DNA from 2 places in the Streptomyces sp. NPDC005574 genome. Region 1 is predicted to be linked to the other one. Evidence: riboswitches for the same ligand, from Rfam matches in the RefSeq annotation. Region 1 holds a riboswitch; the other holds the start of a gene.
What was found. Region 1 has a riboswitch for glycine ahead of gcvP (aminomethyl-transferring glycine dehydrogenase). Riboswitches for the same ligand answer to the same signal wherever they lie in the genome.
Positions count from the first base shown of each region.

Region 2: another riboswitch for glycine. It lies ahead of gcvT (glycine cleavage system aminomethyltransferase GcvT); the one in region 1 lies ahead of gcvP (aminomethyl-transferring glycine dehydrogenase).

Region 1 covers NZ_JBEXCW010000072.1:9,198-13,431, reverse strand. Annotated here, with positions in the region: gene gcvP (aminomethyl-transferring glycine dehydrogenase) at 1-2,234, opposite strand, end outside; glycine riboswitch at 2,413-2,507, opposite strand; gene ABZT03_RS32120 (PRC-barrel domain-containing protein) at 2,622-2,993, shown strand; gene ABZT03_RS32115 (DNA polymerase IV) at 2,915-4,234, opposite strand, start outside.
Region 2 covers NZ_JBEXCW010000124.1:926-5,159, reverse strand. Annotated here, with positions in the region: gene ABZT03_RS38885 (enhanced serine sensitivity protein SseB) at 137-928, opposite strand; gene ABZT03_RS38880 (AAA family ATPase) at 999-1,667, opposite strand; glycine riboswitch at 1,846-1,944, shown strand; gene gcvT (glycine cleavage system aminomethyltransferase GcvT) at 2,095-3,213, shown strand; gene gcvH (glycine cleavage system protein GcvH) at 3,383-3,760, shown strand; gene glyA (serine hydroxymethyltransferase) at 3,775-4,234, shown strand, end outside.

The sequences.
Region 1 (4,234 bases):
CCGGCGGCCGGCTGGAGCGGGTGGTTGGGCAGGTACGGCGCCAGGTGGGCGCGCACCCCGACCGGGCCGACGCCCGGACCGCCGCCGCCGTGCGGGATGCAGAACGTCTTGTGCAGGTTGAGGTGCGAGACGTCACCGCCGAAGTGCCCGGGCTTGGCCAGCCCCACCAGGGCGTTGAGGTTGGCGCCGTCGACGTAGACCTGCCCGCCGGCCTCGTGCACCTGGGCGCAGATGTCGGCGACGTGCTCCTCGAACACCCCGTGCGTCGACGGGTAGGTGATCATCAGCACGGACAGCTCGTCGCGGTACCGCTCGATCTTGGCCCGCAGGTCCGCCACGTCGATCTCGCCGTCCTCGGCGGTCTTCACGACGACGACCTTCATACCGGCCATCACGGCGCTGGCGGCGTTCGTGCCGTGCGCGGAGGACGGGATCAGGCAGACGGTGCGCTGCTCGTCGCCGTTGGCGCGGTGGTATCCGCGTACGGCGAGCAGCCCGGCAAGCTCGCCCTGGGAACCGGCGTTGGGCTGGAGCGACACCTTGTCGTAGCCGGTGACCTCGGCGAGCCGGTCCTCCAGCTCACGGATGAGGGTCAGGTAGCCCGCCGCCTGCTCGACCGGCGCGAACGGGTGCAGCTGGCCGAACTCGGGCCAGGTGACGGGTTCCATCTCGGTGGTCGCGTTGAGCTTCATGGTGCAGGAGCCCAGCGGGATCATGCCCCGGTCGAGCGCGTAGTCCCGGTCGGCGAGCCGGCGCAGGTAGCGGAGCATCGCCGTCTCGGAGCGGTGCTCGTGGAAGACCGGGTGGGTGAGGTAGTCGTCGGTGCGCAGCAGCGTGTCCGGCAGGACCTCCGCCGTCGCCGCGTCCAGCGCCTCGATGTCGCCCTCGACCCCGAACGCGCTCCACACCGCGCCGACCTGGGCCCGCGCGGTGGTCTCGTCACAGGTGACCGCCACGTGGTCGGCGTCGACGAGGTACAGGTTGACGCCCCGGTCGCGGGCGGCGGAGACGACCTCCGCGGCACGGCCCGGCACCCGTGCGGTGACGGTGTCGAAGTAGGCGCCGTGCACGAGCTCGACCCCGCCGGCCTCCAGGCCGGCGGCGAGGATCGCGGCGTAGCGGTGGGTGCGCCGGGCGATGCCCTTGAGTCCCTCGGGCCCGTGGTAGACGGCGTACATGCCAGCCATCACGGCGAGCAGCACCTGGGCGGTGCAGATGTTACTGGTGGCCTTCTCACGGCGGATGTGCTGCTCGCGCGTCTGCAGGGCGAGCCGGTAGGCCTTGTGCCCGTCGGCGTCGACGGAGACACCCACGAGCCGGCCGGGCAGGCTCCGCGCGAAGCTCTCACGCACCGCCATGTAGCCGGCGTGCGGTCCGCCGAAGCCCATCGGCACGCCGAAGCGCTGCGTGGTGCCGACCGCGATGTCCGCGCCGAGCTCACCCGGCGACCGCAGCAGGGTGAGCGCGAGCAGGTCGGCGGCCACGGTGACGAGCGCGCCGAGCTCGTGCGCATGGTCGATGACCGGCTTGAGGTCCCGTACGGCACCGGAGGCGCCCGGGTACTGCAGCAGCACGCCGTTGATCTCACGCTCGGCGATCCCGGCCGGGATGCCCTCGCTCAGGTCGGCGACGACCACCTCGACGCCGGCCGGTTCGGCACGGGTCTCGATCACGGCGATGGTCTGGGGCAGGGCGTCCGCGTCGACCAGGAACAGGCCCTTCTTGTTCCGGCCCATGCGCCGGGACAGCGCCACCGCCTCGGCGGCCGCGGTGCCCTCGTCGAGCAGGGAGGCGCCGGAGGTGGGCAGCCCGGTCAGCTCGGCGACCATGGTCTGGAAGTTCAGCAGGGCTTCGAGCCGCCCCTGGGAGATCTCCGGCTGGTAGGGCGTGTAGGCCGTGTACCAGGCCGGGTTCTCCATGACGTTGCGCAGGATCACCGGCGGCGTGAAGGTCCCGTGGTACCCGAGCCCGATCATCGGGGCCAGGACCTGGTTGCGGTCGGCCAGCGTACGCAGCTCCGCCAGCACCTCGGCCTCGGTCCGGGCGCCCGGCAGGTCCAGGGCGTCGGCGTTCTTGATCACATCCGGGACCGCGGCGGCCGTGAGCTCGTCGAGGGAGCCGTAACCGACCTGGGCGAGCATCTTGGCGCGGGCCTCGTGGTCGGGGCCGATGTGGCGCTGCTCGAAGGGGATTCCCTGTTCGAGTTCGGAGAGCGGAATGCGATGGGCGGTCATTGCGGAGGCCTCCTGGTCTGACGCGACCTTCGAGGGGTACCCCGGCGCGGGTACCCCGACGGCCTCCCCCTCTGTCATCTCGACCTGAGAGCTTCACCGGGGCGCCCGAGGGCACTCCCGGCTTTCACCGTCGGTGAGAACGGAGGCCGTCGGCCTCCGCCCTGCTTTCCAGAGTGACCTCGTCCGTGCGGTACGTGGGCCTGAGAGATTCCGGGGAGGATTTGCTCCTTCGGCGCCTCCATGATCTCTGGAGGACTCTCCCGCACGGGGTCAGCAGCCATCGCCAGCCTACCAGCGAGGTCAACGCGCCGACTTTCGAGTGGCCCCCAGGTGAAAAGTGCTCTTTTGTAGTGCTTACGGATGGGTTGCGACCACATGGAGGGACCCGTGCAGACCGACATCGATCCGCGCCACCTGATCGGCCGCAAGGCGTTCGACCGCGACGGGACCAAGATCGGCACGATCGACGAGGTCTACCTCGACGACGCGACCGGCGTACCGGAGTGGGCAGCCATACGGACCGGCCTGTTCAGCAGGGACGCGTTCGTGCCCCTGGAGCCCAGCAAGCTGATCGAGGGCACCCTGCACGTCCCCTTCGAACGCGCCCTCATCAAGGACGCCCCCGACTTCGGCGTCGGGCGCCACCTGTCACCGGAGCAGGAACTCCAGCTCTACCACCACTACGGCCTGGACGTGGCCGCGCCTCCGGCGTTCCCCGACCGCGACTTCGGCAAGCTCGCCGGGTCCGACGACTCCTGAGACACTTCGGCCCCCGGCCCGCCGGGTCTTCGCGCCCCGCCCGGAGCGGGCGAAGCGGACGGCACTGACGGAACGGACCGTACGGAAGCGTCAGGCGGCACGGACCGCACGAGGGGCAGCGGGTCCGCCGGCTCCAGGTCCGGGTCGTCGGTCCGGAAGGTCCGCACCCGCCCGGGCTGCGAGTCGGGCGTCTCGAACCGCACGGTGACCCTCCCCAGTCCGCTGCCCTGCACCCATCCGTGTCCGTACCCGGCGTGCCGTACGTCGTGACCCGCGGGCCACCGGCGTTCGGCCGGCGCCCGCTCCTCCTCGCCCGGCCGGTCCCCGCCCTCCTCCACCGGATCCTCCGTCAGCTCCCCCGCCGCCTGCGCGAACAGGTCCTCCTGCGTGTAGTCGGCGAGCCCGGAGACACCGACGCCCAGCAGCCGCACCCCGCCCGTGGTGTCCACCGAGTCCAGCAGCCGCGCCGCGGCCTCCCGGACCACCGCCGGGTCGTCGGTGGGCCCGCGCAGGGTCTCCGACCGGGTCAGCGTGGAGAAGTCGTACCGGCGCACCTTCAGCACGATCGTCCGCCCCGACAGCCCGGCCTCCCGCAGCCGCCGCACGCACCGGTCCGCCAGCCGCCGCACCTCCAGACCCACACGTGTCCGGTCGTGGATGTCCACGTCGTAGGTGTCCTCCACGGACACCGACTTCGCCTCCCGCTCGGCCACCACCGGCCGCTCGTCGTGCGCCAGCGCCATGGCGTACAACGCGTGCCCGTGGGACTTGCCCAGCAGCCGCACGAGTTCGTCCTCGCCGGCCTCGGCGATCTCGGCGACCGAGGTGATCCCGGCCCGCCGCAGATGGTCGCCCGTCGCCGGACCGACACCCGGCAGCGTCCGCACCGACAGCGGACCCAGCAGGGCCCGCTCGGTGCCCGGCTCGATCACCACCAGACCGTCCGGCTTGGCCTGCTCGGACGCGATCTTCGCGAGCATCTTGCAGGCCGCCAGCCCCACCGATCCGGTGAGCCCGGTGAAGGCCCGTATGTCCGCGCGCAGCCGCACGCCCACCAGCCGGGCCGAGGCCTCGTCCCAGGCCTCTTTGCCGGCCTCCAGGTCCACGAACGCCTCGTCCAGGCTGAGCGGCTCCACCAGCGGCGACAGCGCGCGCAGGAGCCCCATCACCTGCTCGCTGATGGACCGGTAGAACCCGAACCGCGGAACGAGATAGGCGGCGTTCGGAGCGAGCCGGCGCGC
Region 2 (4,234 bases), on a different contig from region 1:
TGCCGGGAAGTTCGCGGCGTCCGGTGCGGTGCATCGCGAGGCGGAGCATCGCCCGCGTACTGGATGTACTCGGGTGATGCGACAACGCGGCGAAGTGCCGGGCGTCGCGAGCCGGTGAACCTCTCCGGTCACGGCACTAGGGACCGTACTGGTAGAAGGGGCGGACCTGTCCGCGCAGCCACTCGGCGACCGGGTCCTGGGTCACGTCCATCAGCACCAGGTTCACCGGCCAGGGCACCGGGACCCGCGCCAGGGCGCGGCCCAGCGCCTCGGTCGGCGCGGTGCTCAAGTCGCCCTCCCACTGGGAGAGTTCGACGCCGACGAACATCACCGGGTCGGCCGTCTCGATGGCGGCGAGGCAGCGGCGGGCGGTGCGGACGACGCCGGTGGCGGCGAACTCCCCCGACGCGGCGGCCAGGAAGTCCACCGGGTCGTCCTGCCAGTCGGGTTCGAAGAGCCGGACCCGGCCGCCACTAGCCGGGCCGTCCAGCGGGGTCCGTCCCACCCGGCACAGTTCGGCCACCGCCGACGGCGGAAGCGGCACGCCGACCATGCCGTCCGGGTTGACCGCGATGCCCACCTGCGGCGGCAGACCGCGCGCGAACTCCACGGCGGGCGCGATGGCGTACGCCAGGTGCGAGCCGGTGACCAGCCGGAACTGCTCCTCGGAGCTGAAGACCGGCACGTACGTCTGGCCCTCGATCTCCAGTGTGGGCAGGTCGAGGGGGCCGCTGCGGGGACCACCGCCGGCGGGCAGCGGCACCCAGACGAAGCTGCGGCCGAGCACCTCGATGATCCGCCCCCCGGCGGCGGGCATGCCGAGGGCGGCGGAGAGCACCTCCTCCAGCTCGTTGCCGGGCCATCCGCCGTGCGGATGGGGGTGCGCCTGCGCCGGGAAGTTCGCGGGAAAGTCCGCCGGGAAGTCCATCTGTGTCTGACCGCCTGCCGAGAACCACGGGTATGGCTGGAAAGGCTATCGGGTGGCGCCCCTCGCCGGGTCAGCCGGTGAAACCGATCCGGCCGAGCACGTCCACCGCGTCGCGGTCCAGCAGGACCGCCGAACCGCAGCCGTCGGGCAGGTCGCCCCGCTCCGCCGAGCGCAGCAGCCGGCCGGCCGCCGTGCGGTGGCGCAGGAAGGCGTAGCGGGAGACGCCCCGGCCGCGGTCGCGCTGGCCGGCCAGCGCGGTGTCGGGTGCGACGTCGAGCAGCAGCAGGTGCAGGGTGCCGCCCCGGCGGCGGGCCGCGCGCGCCAGCCAGTCGCGCACCCACGCCTGCGTGCCGCAGTCGTGCACGACGACGCCCTCGCCGGTGCGCAGGGCGCGGCGCAGCCCCGCGTAGTGGGCCAGCCGCACGAGCGGCCGGTAGACGGCGTACGGCAGCAGGCGCGGCGCCCGGGCGTCCCAGCGGTCGCGGGTGTCCTGGGAGTCGACGCGCAGGCCGCGCACGGTGCGCCGCATGAGCGTGGACTTGCCGCTGCCGGGCAGCCCGGTGATCACGACGAGGTCGCGGGGCCCGAAGAGGAGGGCGTGCGGACTGTGGCCGCCGCGTTCGCGCAGGTCGCGCAGGACGGGTGCCGGGCGTGCCCCGCACGCCTCGCGGGCCGGGGCCGAAGGCTGCTCGGGCAGCGCGACGGCCGAGGTCGCGGCGTACGCAGTGGTCCTCTTCACCGTGACAGTCCTCCCCTTGGGGTGGGCACGAGTACCCTCCCCGCCAAGTGTAAAGAGAAGGCAATGCGCGGTGTCTCGCGTTTTCGTGCGCTTCCTGCCACAAGCCGGTTACAGAGGTGGCCTGCCACGTTCGGGCGAGCCGTGCAATGATGGCCGCGCCAACTGCATACCGGCCGCTTGAATCCGCGCGGGAGAGTCCTCGGCAGCACGTCGCCGGGGCGCCGAAGGAGCAAGTCCCTCCCTTGAATCTCTCAGGCCCCGTTACCGCGCGGGCGAGGCACATCTGAAAAGCGGGCCGCTGCGACAGTGGCTCCACCCAAGGTGCAACCCATGACGCCCGTTCCGCGGGTCATGGCGAACCTCTCAGGTTCCGATGACAGATGGGGAGGAACGACCTCGCCGTCATGCCCTGGGAGACGACCGACCGATGAGCAGTACCGCACCCCGTCACACCGCGCTCGACGCCCTGCACCGTTCGCTGGGCGCGACGATGACCGACTTCGCCGGCTGGGACATGCCGCTGCGCTACGGCTCCGAGCGCGACGAGCACAACGCCGTACGCACCCGGGCTGGTCTCTTCGACCTCTCGCACATGGGTGAGATCACCGTCACCGGCCCGCAGGCCGTCGCCCTGCTGGACTTCGCCCTGGTCGGCAACATGGGCACGATCGGCGTGGGCCGCGCCCGCTACACCATGATCTGCCGGCCGGACGGCGGCATCCTCGACGACCTGATCGTGTACCGGCTCCAGGAGTCGCGGTACATGGTCGTCGCCAACGCCTCCAACGCCCAGGTGGTGCTGGACGCGCTGGTGGAGCGGGCCGCGGGCTTCGACGCCGAGGTGCGCGACGACCGCGACGGCTACGCGCTGCTCGCCGTGCAGGGCCCCGAGTCCCCCGGCATCCTGAAGTCGCTCACCGACGCCGACCTGGACGGCCTGAAGTACTACGCGGGCCTGCCCGGCACCGTCGCAGGTGTCCCCGCGCTGATCGCGCGCACCGGGTACACCGGTGAGGACGGCTTCGAGCTGTTCGTGAAGCCGGAGCACGCCGTCGAGCTGTGGCAGGCGCTGACCAAGGCCGGCGAGAGCGCCGGTCTGGTGCCCTGCGGCCTGTCCTGCCGGGACACGCTGCGCCTGGAGGCCGGCATGCCGCTGTACGGGCACGAGCTGTCGACCTCGCTCACCCCCTTCGACGCCGGGCTCGGCCGCGTGGTCAAGTTCGAGAAGGAGGGCGACTTCGTGGGGCGTGAGGCGCTGCGCGAGGCCGCCGACCGCTCGGCCGGAACCCCGCCGCGCGTCCTGGTCGGCCTGGTCGCCGAGGGCCGCCGTGTCCCGCGCGCCGGGTTCCCCGTGGTCGCCGGCGGCGAGGTGATCGGCGAGGTCACCTCCGGCGCCCCCTCCCCCACGCTCGGCCGGCCGATCGCGATGGCCTACGTCGACGCGGCGCACGCCCGCCCGGGTTCGCCCGGCGTCGGCGTGGACATCCGGGGCACCCACGAGCCCTACGAGGTCGTGGCTCTGCCGTTCTACAAGCGGCAGAAGTGACACTGTCGTCCTCGGCACGGCCGTCACCGTCCCGGCCGTGACCGTCGCGGCCGCCATCCGCACGGCCGCCGTCGTCCGCACGTGATGTCGGGCACATCGTGCCTGCCCACGCGCGTTCACACCCCCTCCCATTCACCAGCACTCCCCCGCGTACAGGAGAATTCAGGCCATGAGCAACCCCCAGCAGCTGCGGTACAGCAAGGAGCACGAGTGGCTGTCGGCCGCCGCGGACGGCGTCGCGACGGTCGGCATCACCGAGCACGCGGCCAACGCGCTCGGCGACGTGGTCTTCGTCCAGCTTCCGGACGCCGGTGCCACCGTGACCGCGGGCGAGACCATCGGTGAGCTGGAGTCGACCAAGTCGGTCAGCGACCTGTACTCCCCGGTCTCCGGCGAGGTCACCGAGGTCAACGAGGACGTCGTCAACGACCCGTCGCTGGTGAACTCCGCCCCCTTCGAGGGCGGGTGGCTGTTCAAGGTACGCGTGACGGACGAGCCGGCCGACCTGCTCTCCGCCGACGAGTACACCGCCTTTTCCGCCGGCTGAGGAGTCGTAGCCCCATGTCCGATCACACGTCGCACCTGAACACGCCCCTGCACGAGCTCGACCCGGAGATCGCCGCCGCGGTCGACGCCGAGCTGCGGCGCCAGCAGTCCACGCTCGAGATGATCGCCTCGGAGAACTTCGCCCCGGTGGCGGTCATGGAGGCGCAGGGCTCGGTCCTCACCAACAAGTACGCCGAGGGCTACCCGGGACGCCGCTACTACGGCGGCTGCGAGCACGTCGACGTCGCCGAGCAGATCGCGATCGACCGGGTCAAGGAGCTGTTCGGCGCCGAGTACGCCAACGTGCAGCCGCACTCGGGCGCCTCCGCCAACCAGGCCGCCCTGTTCGCGCTGGCCCAGCCCGGCGACACCATCCTCGGCCTGGACCTGGCGCACGGCGGCCACCTGACCCACGGGATGCGGCTGAACTTCTCCGGCAAGCAGTTCAACGTGGTCGCCTACCACGTGGAGGGCT